Regions from separate parts of the Priestia sp. JNUCC 25 genome, predicted to be linked through region 4. Evidence: predicted binding sites of a transcription regulator. Region 4 holds the regulator's gene; each other region holds the start of a gene.
The links. Region 4 encodes Rex, which represses fermentation and respiration genes when NADH is low (regulators of the CRP and FNR family bind a similar motif). Its sites were predicted from a motif close to TTGTGAAATATTTCACAA; they were not measured.
Positions count from the first base shown of each region.

Region 1: the regulator Rex is predicted to act here: its motif matches at 2,049-2,066, upstream of nirB (nitrite reductase large subunit NirB).
Region 2: the regulator Rex is predicted to act here: its motif matches at 2,106-2,123, upstream of JNUCC25_RS02660 (L-lactate dehydrogenase).
Region 3: the regulator Rex is predicted to act here: its motif matches at 1,419-1,436, upstream of JNUCC25_RS09645 (ubiquinol oxidase subunit II).

Region 1 covers NZ_CM132211.1:1,136,205-1,139,422, reverse strand. The annotation lists gene nirB (nitrite reductase large subunit NirB) at 1-1,823, opposite strand, end outside; gene JNUCC25_RS05820 (SGNH/GDSL hydrolase family protein) at 2,432-3,178, opposite strand.
Region 2 covers NZ_CM132211.1:494,986-498,203, forward strand. The annotation lists gene JNUCC25_RS02655 (lactate permease LctP family transporter) at 1-1,062, opposite strand, end outside; gene JNUCC25_RS02660 (L-lactate dehydrogenase) at 1,125-2,081, opposite strand; gene JNUCC25_RS02665 (cation diffusion facilitator family transporter) at 2,414-3,218, shown strand, end outside.
Region 3 covers NZ_CM132211.1:1,901,301-1,904,518, forward strand. The annotation lists gene JNUCC25_RS09635 (cytochrome P450 family protein) at 1-90, opposite strand, end outside; gene JNUCC25_RS09640 (TetR/AcrR family transcriptional regulator) at 303-1,196, shown strand; gene JNUCC25_RS09645 (ubiquinol oxidase subunit II) at 1,625-2,563, shown strand; gene qoxB (cytochrome aa3 quinol oxidase subunit I) at 2,565-3,218, shown strand, end outside.
Region 4 covers NZ_CM132211.1:220,980-224,197, reverse strand. The annotation lists gene tatC (twin-arginine translocase subunit TatC) at 1-733, opposite strand, end outside; gene tatA (twin-arginine translocase TatA/TatE family subunit) at 749-934, opposite strand; gene JNUCC25_RS01310 (redox-sensing transcriptional repressor Rex) at 988-1,626, opposite strand; gene JNUCC25_RS01305 (ABC-F family ATP-binding cassette domain-containing protein) at 2,085-3,218, shown strand, end outside.

The DNA.
Region 1 (3,218 bases), 920 kb from region 4:
TCTTTTTTAACACCAAACAAATCAAGACGCTGACCACCCGTCACTTTTACGAGCGGAATTTCATATTTATCAACAACATCTGCAATTTTTCGTAAATCTTCTGCATTTGTGACGCCTCCGTACATGCGAGGAACAACAGAATACGTGCCGTCTTTTTGAATATTTGCGTGCATGCGTTCATTCACAAATCGTGATTCGCGTTCATCAACGTATCCGGTCGGATTCACCATGCCTAAATAATAGTTCAGCGCCGGACGGCATTTCGAACAGCCTTCTTCATTATTCCACCCAAGTACATTCATAACTTCACGCGTATGCGAAAGTCCTTTTGCTTTGATTTCTTCGACAACTTCATCTCGTGACAGAGTCGTACAGCCGCAAATCGCTTCTTTTTGAACCGCCGCGTCAAAATCAGCGCCAAGAGTATGCTGAAGCACTTCCGCTACAAGCGGCTTACATCCTCCGCAGGAGCGAGAGGCACTTGTACAAGCTTTAATTTCATCAACCGATGAGCATCCTTGCTTTTGAATAGCTTCCACAATCGTACCTTTTGTTACGCCGTTACAGCCGCAAATAATATCATCCGCGCTCATGCTTGCTACTAAGCTTTCACCCGCGTTACCGCCAGACGGCTGTAAAATCGACACTTTTGCGACATCGGATACATCTTCTTGCTTTTGTATCATTGAAAACAGTCGATTTCCGTCGCAGCTGTCTCCAAAAAGAACGGCTCCGACGATTTGATTGCCTCGCAGAACAAGCTTTTTATAAATGCCGTCTTGTTCATCGAACACTTTGATCGCTTTTTTCTCTTCATCTTCCGTGAAGTCTCCTGCTGAGAACACTTCAACACCTGATACTTTTAGCTGGGTGGATAAAACCGATCCTTCATAAGGTACTTTTTCTGCCCCGCAAATCGCTTTTGCTAATGCTTTTCCTTGTTCATACAGAGGTGCCACCAGTCCGTATACCATTCCTCTATGCTCTGCACATTCTCCAACGGCGTAGATGTTTGGGATGTCCGTTTGCATATAGTCATTCACGACAATTCCTCGGTTTACGTTAAGTCCCGCTTCTTTTGCAAGCTGAACGTTTGGCTTAATTCCAACGGCCATCACGACTAAATCAGCTTCTAAAAACGTCCCGTCTTTAAAAGATAATCCTTCAACTCGCTCATCCCCAACGATTTCCGCCGTTTGTTTTTCAAGCAAAAACTTCATGCCTTGTTTTTCTAATTCGTTTTGAAGCAATTTGCCGGCTGTTGGATCAAGCTGACGTTCCATTAAATACGGAGCTAAATGAATCACAGATACGTCCATTCCCAGATTTAACAGTCCGCGCGCTGCTTCTAATCCAAGCAGTCCGCCTCCAATAACCGCTGCTTTTTTATACTGCTGAGATGCCTGCAGCATTTCGTCCGTGTCTTTTATATCTCGAAAAGCCGTCACTCCTTTTTTATCAGACCCTGGAATCGGAAGAATAAAAGGAAGAGAACCCGTTGCTAAAATTAACTCATCATACGGTTCTACTCTGCCGCTGTTTGTCGCTACTTCTTTTTTTATCGAATCGATACTAGTAACCGTTTCGCCCGTATATAATGTAATATTGTTTTCTTGATACCAGTTCCAATCGTTTAACGTAATGTCTTCAACATTCGTATCTCCTTGCAGCACTTTTGATAGTAAAATACGATTATAGTTCGGATGCGGCTCGCTTCCGAAAATCGTAATTTCAAACGCTTCGCTTGAAACCTTCAATACTTCTTCAATCGCTCGAACTCCAGCCATTCCATTTCCAATCAATACGAGTTTCTTTTTTTGCATCTTCCATTCCTCCCCTGGCGTCTATACCTGCTTGTTTCAAAGATATATTTTCTATGCATCTTTAAAGATATATTTAAGATATATGAATTTTCTGAATCGTTCAACTTGTGTGTTAGATTATCTAACACAGTTATGGTATGTATGCGATTCCATTGCTTTAACAGTAAGCAAAAAAAATAAGTGATCTAATTACGTTTTAATTTGGATCATCCTTTGCATTTTATTTTGTGATATTTTTCACAACATTAATTTAGCAAGAATAAATAACCTGAGCTATGATAAAAATCACTACTAAATGTTGATAAGCCAAAAATAAAAATCTCAAAAATTCTTTATAAAGAATTTTTAAAATAAACCGTTCTTTATAGTATTTACTATTACTCTCATATTCTTTATAATGAATATATAGACCTTTATAAAGAACAGAACGGAGAATTAGAATGCCACTCGTAAACATTAAAAAACTTTGGACTCCTTTAGAGATCTTTGGCTTTAAGCTTTATAAGTGTAGAGATACAAAAAGCTACTACTATAAAACGAGGAAAAATCATAATCTAATAAAATTATAGAAAACAAGCCCTATTCCTTTTGAAATAGGGCTTGTCTTTTTATTTTCCTGTAAACCAATTCACAACGTACTCTCCCCACACTTCATTTCCTTTTTTCGTTAAATTACCGCTGTCTTTATTTATATACTCTCCTAAATGAAACGGCCAAATGAGTGAGTGGTTCATATAATACACCCAGTTTGCTTCAGAAACTCCCCTAATCGCTTCTACTCCTTCTTCATAGGACTCCGTTTGTGAAATATATGGCTGTGACGGCTGAATCATAAGCGTTTTTTTCAAGTCTTTGAGCTGATGAATCAGCTTGTCTGTATTTTCAAGCGTCTCATCTAGCGTAAGGTGCTGATAGTCATTTTTAAGAGGTGCTTCGAACAGAATAATGTTTGGCTGAAGTTGATCAATTTGATCGGCAATATGTGAGGATAAAAGTTCATCCGTTGTTTGACTGCCGTATGAAAGTGTTTTAACTGTAAATACATCACTTCCATATGTAGCTGCTAGCTCTTTTTTTAATTGCTGAGGCCACCCTGCTTCCTTCGCGGATGTGGCAACCACAAGAGTCAGAGGCTTTTTATTTGCGATAGATGACTGGATTTGCTTTGTAATAAAGTCTGGAAGATTTTTTGTATAAGCAGATACATCAGAAAACTGTTTTTCTTTATGTACAACAGCAGTTTTTACTTCACTTGCCTGCGCTTCCGTTTGCTCTTGCCAGTGCTGCGTCCCTGCATACATCACAGCCCCGCACAAAACAGCCGCCGCCACATTTACCCCAACCATCGCCTTCATTCAATCTCCCCTTTACAAGTTCTTCTTACAATCTCAGCAA
Region 2 (3,218 bases), 270 kb from region 4:
TGTACCTGTTGCTGCAAATACGTCTATTTTTAAGACAGCAGCGTAAGGCGTAGGATCTTTTACTAAAGGTGCTGCTTTAATTACGTGATTGTGTAAAAATGGGACGTTAATAAGCAGGTTCATATGTTCAAGCATCGTTTTGACAAAAGAAATGCTCCAAGCCGTAACGAGTATCGTTAATAGAATAAAAGGAGACCAAGCTTTTAAAATCTGTTTTGGTGACAGGCTGAAGCTTTTAGCTGCTGCCGGGCTTGTTCGTTTAATATAAAAAGCAAGAGCAAGCAAACTCACAATAGAAGATGTGATATTTGGAAGTTCAGGGCCGATGTATGTAACAGTTAAATACTGTGTCAGTGCATAGGAAACGGCTGTGATGCTCGTTGCTTTCCATACGTCTTTTAATCCTTTTATCCCATCCATAATAAAGACAAGTAAAAAAGGGATAAGAAAAGAAATAATCGGAAGCTGCGTGCCAAGAAAATGAGCAATTTCTTTTGGATCTATGCCAGATACTTGTCCTGCAACAATGACAGGAATCCCCATGGCGCCAAACGCTCCTGAAGCTGTATTAGCAATTAAACATAGCGCCGCTGCTTTTAACGGTTTGAACCCAAGTCCAACTAGAAGCGCTGCTGTAATGGCAATTGGAGCTCCAAATCCCGCTGCCCCTTCTAAAAAAGCATTAAAAGAAAAAGCAACAAGCAGCATTTGCAAGCGGGGGTCATCGGTTATTGAAATAATAGATTGTCTGATGGTAGTAAACTGTCCGCTTTTGACAGTTAGCTTATATAAGAACACTGCTCCGATAATAATATAGCTGATGGGCCAAAGTGCATACAGAAACCCATAGCCTGTGGCTCCTAAAACCATTGAGGCAGGCATATCATAAAAATAAATAGCAATAATCATAGAAAGAAGCACCGTAACACCGGCAGCAATGTGTCCTTTTAATTTCAAAAGAGTTAAAGCAATAAAGAAAAAGATAATGGGAATGAGTGCAATTAGTGCAGAAAGCCAAATATTATCTAACGGATTATATACCTGAGTCCACGTCATATTCATACACCTCTACTACATATTTAAAACAAGGTAGCGGGGGAGTCCCCCGCAAAAATCTTTAGATGTTACACAAAAGCTCTGTCGCGAGTTTGTTTAAGAATGCTAGCAGAGTGCTCGAGCTGCTGCTGTTCGTGAGGAGTTAAATTCAATTCAATAATTTGACGCACGCCGTTTTTATTAATGATAGCTGGTACGCCGATATACACATCAGAAATACCGTATTGTCCTTCTAATAAAGCAGATACTGTTAAAATAGAGTTTTCATCATCTAAAATAGCCTTGGTAATGCGTACAAGCCCCATTGCAATTCCGTAATAAGTCGCTCCTTTTCGATTAATAATATGGTAAGCCGCATCGCGGGTTTGTTCGAATAGATGCTGCATATCCGGTTCTTTTTCAATAGCGGCAGTATTGATAAAATGTTCGAGCTTCACACCGCCAATTTGCGCGTGGCTCCAAACAGGAAATTCCGTATCTCCATGTTCCCCCATAATATAAGCGTGGACGTTGCGAGAATCTACTTCGAAATAGTCGCTTAACAAGTAGCGGAAGCGAGCTGTGTCAAGAATCGTTCCTGAACCAATTACCCGTTCGTTTGGTAATCCTGATACTTTTTGTGTAACGTGTGCGAGAATATCAACTGGATTTGTTGCCACTAAAATGATGCCGTCAAATCCGCTGTTCATAATATCTTTTACAATGCATTCGAAAATTTTAACGTTTTTTTCAACTAGATCTAAGCGTGTTTCCCCTGGAGCTTGATTAGCGCCCGCTGTAATAACTGCTAAATCAGCGTCAGCACAGTCTTTATAATCTCCAGCCCAGATTTTCATCGGTGTGGCAAATGGCATTCCATGATTGATATCACGTGCTTCACCTTCTGCTTTTTCTTTGTTCATATCGATTAACACTAATTCATTGGCAATACCTTGATTCACCATTGAAAAAGCGTAGCTTGAGCCAACAAAACCAGTTCCGATAACGGCAACTTTTCGTGTTTTTGGTGTAAATTGTGTTTTCATTTGTATCATCCTTTGAATTTTATTTTGTGATGTTTTTCACAATGTTAGTGTAACAAGAATAAATAGCTTCAGCTGTGATAAAAATCACACCCTTTAAAAAATAGTAAACAATTTTACAGGGTGATTTAAAAAAATGTCCTTCTACATGAAGTGCCACATTTAGAAAGATCTTAAACGTTTAAAGTGTTGAGTAAAGGCAACTTGTTTTGCAGAAAGCTAAAGAGTTTAACATTCTCTATTTGTATGTTAGCAGCCAATAATGTTTCTATAGACCCACACGAAATCCATTTGTTACACTAAGTTTGCTTATTTTGAATAAAGGAGTGGAAAGGATGGAGAACTACTATGAGCAAGCCCAAAAAGGTGCTTGGGTTAGTATCTTATCATATATCTTTTTATCAGCATGTAAACTTATCATTGCGGGTGTCACCGCTTCCTCTGCATTAAAAGCCGACGGTCTTAATAATGTTACAGATATTATTGCATCAATTGCCGTCTTAGTCGGCTTAAAAATCTCTAAAAAACCTCGTGATAATGATCATCCCTATGGACATTCCAGAGCGGAACATATCTCTTCACTTATTGCTTCTTTTATCATGATGGTCATCGGACTAGAAGTATTGGTCGATGCGGGTCAGTCATTATTTATGGACAAATCTGAAGCGCCTAATTTACTGGCTGCTTGGGTAGGTCTTGGAGCGGCTGCTGTTATGGGTGGTGTCTACCGATATAATATTAAGCTTGCTAAAAAACTTGATAGCCAGTCCTTATATGCGGTTGCTAAAGATAATTTGTCCGATGCACTTGTGAGTATAGGGGCTGTTGTGGGAATTTTCGGCTCACAGTTCGGCCTGCCCTGGCTGGACGTGGTAGCTGCTTTTGCTGTGGGAATTATTATTTGTAAAACAGCCATCGAGATTTTTAAAGAAGCGGCTCATTCCTTAACAGACGGATTCGACGAAGAGAAGTTAGGGCACTACAAAGAAAGCATCGAGCTTGTAGAAGGTGTAAAAGAAGTAGAAGATGTGAAAGCGCGCAAGCTTGGTAATCAAGTCGTGATTGATGTAACTGTTAAAGTAGATCCCCATTTAAATGTTATCAAAAGCCATGAAATTGCTGATCAAATTGAACATATGA
Region 3 (3,218 bases), 1.7 Mb from region 4:
CGAAAATAACACAAATGGATTTTCGCGGCTCTTACCACTAAATAAGTCTAAAACTTCCTTATCTTCTACGGTTTTATCTAGGTTTTTCACAAAAACATTCCTTTCTCCATATAGTTGTAGCCGGATGTAGCTTTTTTACGAGTATACTATTAGTACATTTTTATACACATAGTATAAAAATGTACTAATAGTATATAATTATTTTTATTTATTTATCAAGGAAAAAGGATAAAATTCACGTAGGAAAAGGCAGATAAGTTATACTAAATAAAAAGTAAATTGTAAACAGAGGAGTAGCAGCAATGAATCAAAAACAGCTCGATATTTTAGGGCATACGCACCAGCTTTTTATGGAAAAAGGATACGTAGACACTTCGGTACAAGATATATTAGAAAGAAGCGGTATTTCAAAAGGAACATTTTATAAATATTTTTCATCTAAAAGTGAACTGCTTCTCTCATTACTTTCGTCTTTGCAAGAATCACTTATTCTACAAAGAGAAAAAGTAGCCATTGAATATAAAGGAGATAATCAGAAGGTATTTGAAGAACAGATAATTTTTATGCTGAACTTTGCAGAGCAAAACAAAATTCCTGAAATGATTGAAAGTACACTCGTTTTAAATGAAGTTAAAACATTTCAATATATAGAGGAGTTAAAAGCAGCAACATTCAACTGGATATATGAACGCTTTCAGGAGATTTTCCCCTCTAAGACTTCTCCTTATTTATTTGATGGAGCTGTGCTGCTAGAAGGAATGCTTAACAATATATTTAAAATGAATAAAGCACTAAACTATCCATTGCCTATTGAACAAATTGTCCGTTATTGTATGAAGCGTATAGAGGAAATCGTAATCGAAGTAGCAGAACAAAAAGAACAGTTATTTAACCCTTCCGTTTACTCTGCGGTATTTAATGAGAAAACAGAAAGTCATTTTTCGACTGAGCTTACGCGCGTAACCGCGAAGTTAAAACGGGTGATTGAAAATAAACTAATAAATGAAGAGGAACAAAAGAAGAGTCTGGAATTTGTGACGTTTATATCTGATGAATTACTGCAAAATGATACGGAGCCTCGCACATTTATTATTCAGAGCTCTCTTTTATCGCTAGAGAAAATCTATACTCTCGCACAGACCAAAGAGTTAGAGGAATATAAGGAAGTCATAACTCTCTTAACAAAAGATGATTGATTGGATATTTCAGCAGATCAAGTAAACAAATTCATAAGGATTTGAAGCTCGCCACTTCTACTATTACTTATAAAAAGCTCTTCCAGTTGATAATAACTGGAAGAGCTTTTTGCTTTTATAAGAATCTACCCGCCAGGAGCAAGGCACCTTTCACACCACCTTTACCCAAATATGTGACGAAATTATGGTAAAGGTATTCAAAATAGATAAAAACCGCTTTAAGTGTGATAAATATCACACCCTTTAACAACACAACATGATAATTTTTTAGGAGTAAGCAATATGTCATGACAAAATTCAATATGTTAGGAGGTTATTAGCTCTTTGATCCGTTGGGATGCATCTCTAATATGAACGTTTATATACCATTATTATGTACAGAGATTTAGAAGAAGGGAGCCTGAGCTTAGGTGAGAAAGCAAAGATCAATGCATATTGGCAAGTTAATCATTCTCTTCGTATTCATTACAATTTTTTTAGCAGGCTGTGATAGTCGTTATTTGATTTTAAATCCACAGGGGGCGGTGGCTCAAAAAGAATACCATTTAATTATTTTTTCCATAATTTTATGCACAATCGTTGTTATTCCTGTTTTAGGTCTGCTTGTGTATATCGTTTTACGCTACCGTGATAAGCCTGGAAACAAGGCTCCGTATCGGCCAAGCTGGGACGATAGTAAGCGTCTTGAATTTATTTGGTGGGGCATCCCTATTATTATTATTGGTATTTTAGGTTTCGCTACGGCCAAGACGACGTATGACTTAGTAGATCCGCCGCAAAAAGATGTAAAACCGTTAACAATTGAAGTAACATCCCTTGACTGGAAATGGCTATTTCAATATCCGGATCAAGATATTGCGACAGTCAACTATGTTGAAATTCCAAAAGATGTGCCCGTTCAATTCGTGCTAACGTCAGATGCACCTATGAATTCTTTTTGGGTACCGGAGCTGGGAGGACAATTATATACCATGCCGGGAATGGCAATGGGACTGTGGCTGCAAGCTGATCACAAGGGAGAATATTTTGGTTCAGGCGCTAATTTTACAGGTGAAGGATTTGCTCATATGAATTTTAAAGTTAAATCTACATCGACAAAAGAATTTAATCAGTGGGTAAAACAAGTGAAAGAAACCGCACCAGCTTTAACAAAAGCTGATTATAACAGTCTTGCCAAACAAGGTCTTTCCTTGGAAAAATCGTATTCTACTATTCCTAAAGGTTTATTCCAAGAAATTGTCATTAAAAACGGCGGTCAATATTATAGTCAGCATCACCATATGAAAAACGAAGACATGAAGACCATGAATGTGGCTTCTGATGAACAAACACATACACAGCACGAGCACCAGGAAGGAGGAAAATAAGTTGTTAGACAAATTAAAAGATTTTTCATCTCGTTTTTTTGTGACAGGGGAGCCGATGATTTATGGAGCAGATGTCGCCATTTTGTTAACACTAGCCGGTATTATTTTTGTTCTTACGTATCTTAAAAAATGGAAGTGGCTATGGCGTGAATGGCTCACAACGGTGGATCATAAAAAAATTGGAATTATGTATATGCTTTCTTCATTATTAATGCTGTTTCGAGGCGGAGTAGATGCACTATTAATGCGTATTCAACTAGCATTCCCTCAGTGGCATTTTCTAGATTCTAATCATTACAACGAAATTTTCACTACGCACGGAACCATTATGATTCTATTTATGGCAATGCCGCTTATGTTTGCGTTCTTTAACATTGTTGTACCGCTTCAAATTGGAGCAAGAGATGTCGCCTATCCTTTTTTAAACGCGGTAAGCTTTTGGCTATTTTTCTTTGGCGCCATGCTTTTCAATTTGTCGTTCGTAATCGGCGGCTCGCCAGATGCAGGATGGTTGAGTTATCCGCCGCTTTCTGGCATGCAGTTCAGTCCTGGACCAGGTCAAGATTTTTATATTTGGGGTATTCAAATATCAGGTATTGGCAGCTTGGCTTCCGGAATTAATTTTATTATGACTATTTTAAAAATGCGTGCGCCG
Region 4 (3,218 bases):
CTTGCTCTGCCCTTGCCTTTAACACTTTGCGATACGAAATGCGGGAAATAATGATGCTGATTTCATACAAAATTAAGAGCGGCACTGTCACCATCATGTGCGAGAGCAATTCCGGTGGTGTAATAAGTGCGGCAATAACTAGCAGTACGAAATAGGCATACTTTCGAATTTGAGATAAAAACATAGGCGTTATAATTCCTAATCGCGTCAAAAACATGACGACGACAGGAAGCTGAAACAACAGGCCAAAAGGCAGTGTGAGCTGCATTAAAAAAGAAAAGTATTCATTAATGCCAATCACTTGGTTTACATTCAGCTCATCAGAAACGCGCGTCATAAAATCGACGACAAATGGAAACAACACAAAATAAGAAAAAGAGACACCGCCGATAAAGAGAAAAATGGAAACAGGAATATATCCAAGCGTTACCTTACGCTCTTTTTCATATAAACCAGGACTAATAAATGCCCAAAGTTGATACAGTGCAACAGGAGCTGCAAGTACACAGCCGATAATAACAGCAAACTGCATATAAATCTTAACTGGATCTGTTAGCCTAAATGCATTCATCGTTAAATTTTTTGCCTCATCAGCATGCTGTAAATAGACAATAACCTTATCCGCTATAAAAAAGCCGCCAATTGTGGCAATGACAAAGAAAAATAAAACAATTAAAATGCGTTTTCGCAGCTCTCCTATATGATCATATATTGACATTTCTTGTTCAGTCATACTATGATCACCCTTTTACTCTTTGTCATCTACTTGACGCTGTTTATCTTTTTCACGATCTTCTGATGCACCGCTAGCGGCATGCTTAAACTCTCTAAGCGTTTGCCCGACTGACCTTCCTAGCTCCGGTAACCGTTTCGGTCCAAAAATAAGCAGTGCTACAATCGCAATAATAATCCAACTGCCTGCTCCAATCCCCATATTCCCACTCTCCTTATTAATTTAGACTTAAGGAAATCGTAACACAGTCCACCTTATTCAACAGGATAATTTTTCAAAAAATAGACAAGCGACTGTAATTCTACAGCAAGATCAATATGATGTAGTCGAATCTCATCCGGTACGTTTAAGCGTGCAGGAGTGAAGTTTAGAATCCCTTTAATTCCGCAGTTCACTAAACGATCGGTAATTTGCTGAGCAACAGTGGCAGGAACGGTTAAAATCGCCACTGAGATATCATCACTCATATAATCTTCCAATTGGTCAAGGTGATAAACCGGCACGTCACCTACTTTTGTACCGACTTTATCTTCTATCACATCAAAAGCGCACTCAATTTTGGTGTTATTATTTTTAATAAAATTATAATTTAAAAAGGCCGTTCCCAGATTCCCCACGCCAATCAGTGCTACTTTCGTTACTTCATCTTGGTCTAACGTTTTACGGAAAAATGTAAGTAAATAATTCACATTGTAGCCGTATCCCTTTTTCCCTAATGCTCCAAAATAAGAAAAGTCCCGACGAATAGTAGCAGAATCAACTTTCACTGCCTCACTTAACTCTGCTGACGAAACACGCTGTTTACCAGAAGCATGCAAGTTTTTTAAAAAACGATAATAAAGCGGCAATCGTTTAGCCGTTGCTTGTGGTATTTTTAATTGTTCAGTGTTCACGTTGTACCCCCTCAGTTCATGTATGTCATTACTAACATTTTCAAGTCATATTGCATTACCTTTCACAAAGCATCAACCGCTTTGAGGTAGCGCTTCCAATTCTCTCTCTTTTCTCTTGTTTTATATATACTCCGCTTCACACCCCGACGGCTTTTGTCTATCCAGCACTATTTAAAGTCGTTAGCTAGAACGAAGCAATTAGCCCTTCAAAGGATTCGTTTGTTAGTCATGACGGATTTTCTACATCCATCATATATAAGTTCAGAGATGCACTTATCTCTTATTTTAACATAGTATCCTGTATAAAATGTGCACGTAAAATCATTTTATTTCATGAATCAAAACATTCGCTTCACCATTTTTCCTTGTCCCTGTACAAATTACAAACGCTTGTAGGAAGAACTTGTAGTTGAGAATATGTTAAAATACACTATGGATATACTACTAGAGGTGAAAAAATGATTATTCTACAATTGAACGGTATTACAAAATACTATGGGGCAGAACCCATTTTATCGAATATAAAGTTAGAAGTACAATCAAAAGACCGCATTGCCCTAGTGGGACGAAACGGTGCTGGTAAATCAACTTTATTAAAAATTATTGCTGAGCAGCTTTCTTATGACAGCGGAGAAATTATTAAACCTAAAGGTGTTTCCATTGATTATATGGGACAAGATACAGTTCTTGAGTCAACACTCTCCATATGGGAAGAAATGATGACTGTCTTTGCTCCGTTAAAGAAGATGGAAAAAGAATTACGTACGCTTGAAACGAAGATGGGCGATCCAGACATTTTTAATGATTCAGTTCAATACGAAAAACTAACCAAAGAGTACGATCAGCTTCAAGTAACGTTCAAAGATTTAGGCGGCTATCAATATGAAGCGGATACACGATCTATTCTTCACGGTTTCCGTTTTTCAAACTTTGACTATAGCACCCCTATTTCCTCCTTGAGCGGTGGACAAAAAACACGCTTGGCGCTTGCAAAACTGCTTTTAACAAAGCCGGACTTACTTATTCTCGATGAGCCTACCAACCACTTAGATATTGAAACTTTAGCATGGCTGGAACAGTTTCTGCAAGGGTATGAAGGAGCTATTTTAATTGTTTCACACGATCGTTACTTCCTTGATAAAGTCGTAAATCAAGTGTATGAAGTCACACAAAAAACAACGGTGAAGTACACGGGCAACTACTCTAAATACCTTGTACAAAAAGCAGAGCGATATGAAAAAGAGTTGCGTCAGTACGAAAAGCAGCAAGATGAAGTCGCAAAACTGAATGATTTTATTCAGCGAAACATCGCCCGCGCATCGACTACAAAACGTGCGCAAAGCAGACGTAAACAGCTCGATCGAATGGAGTTAATAAATCGACCTAACGAAGGCGAAAAATCAGCTAGTTTTTCGTTTGAAATTGAGCGTCAAAGCGGAAATGAAGTCTTAAATCTCGAAAACGTGTCTATTGGATATGATGAACACAAATATATTGTTCAGCAGGCAAACCTTCGGATTAAAAAAGGTGAAAGCCTTGCGTTGGTTGGCCCTAATGGAGTTGGGAAATCTACGTTATTAAAAGGTATTGTG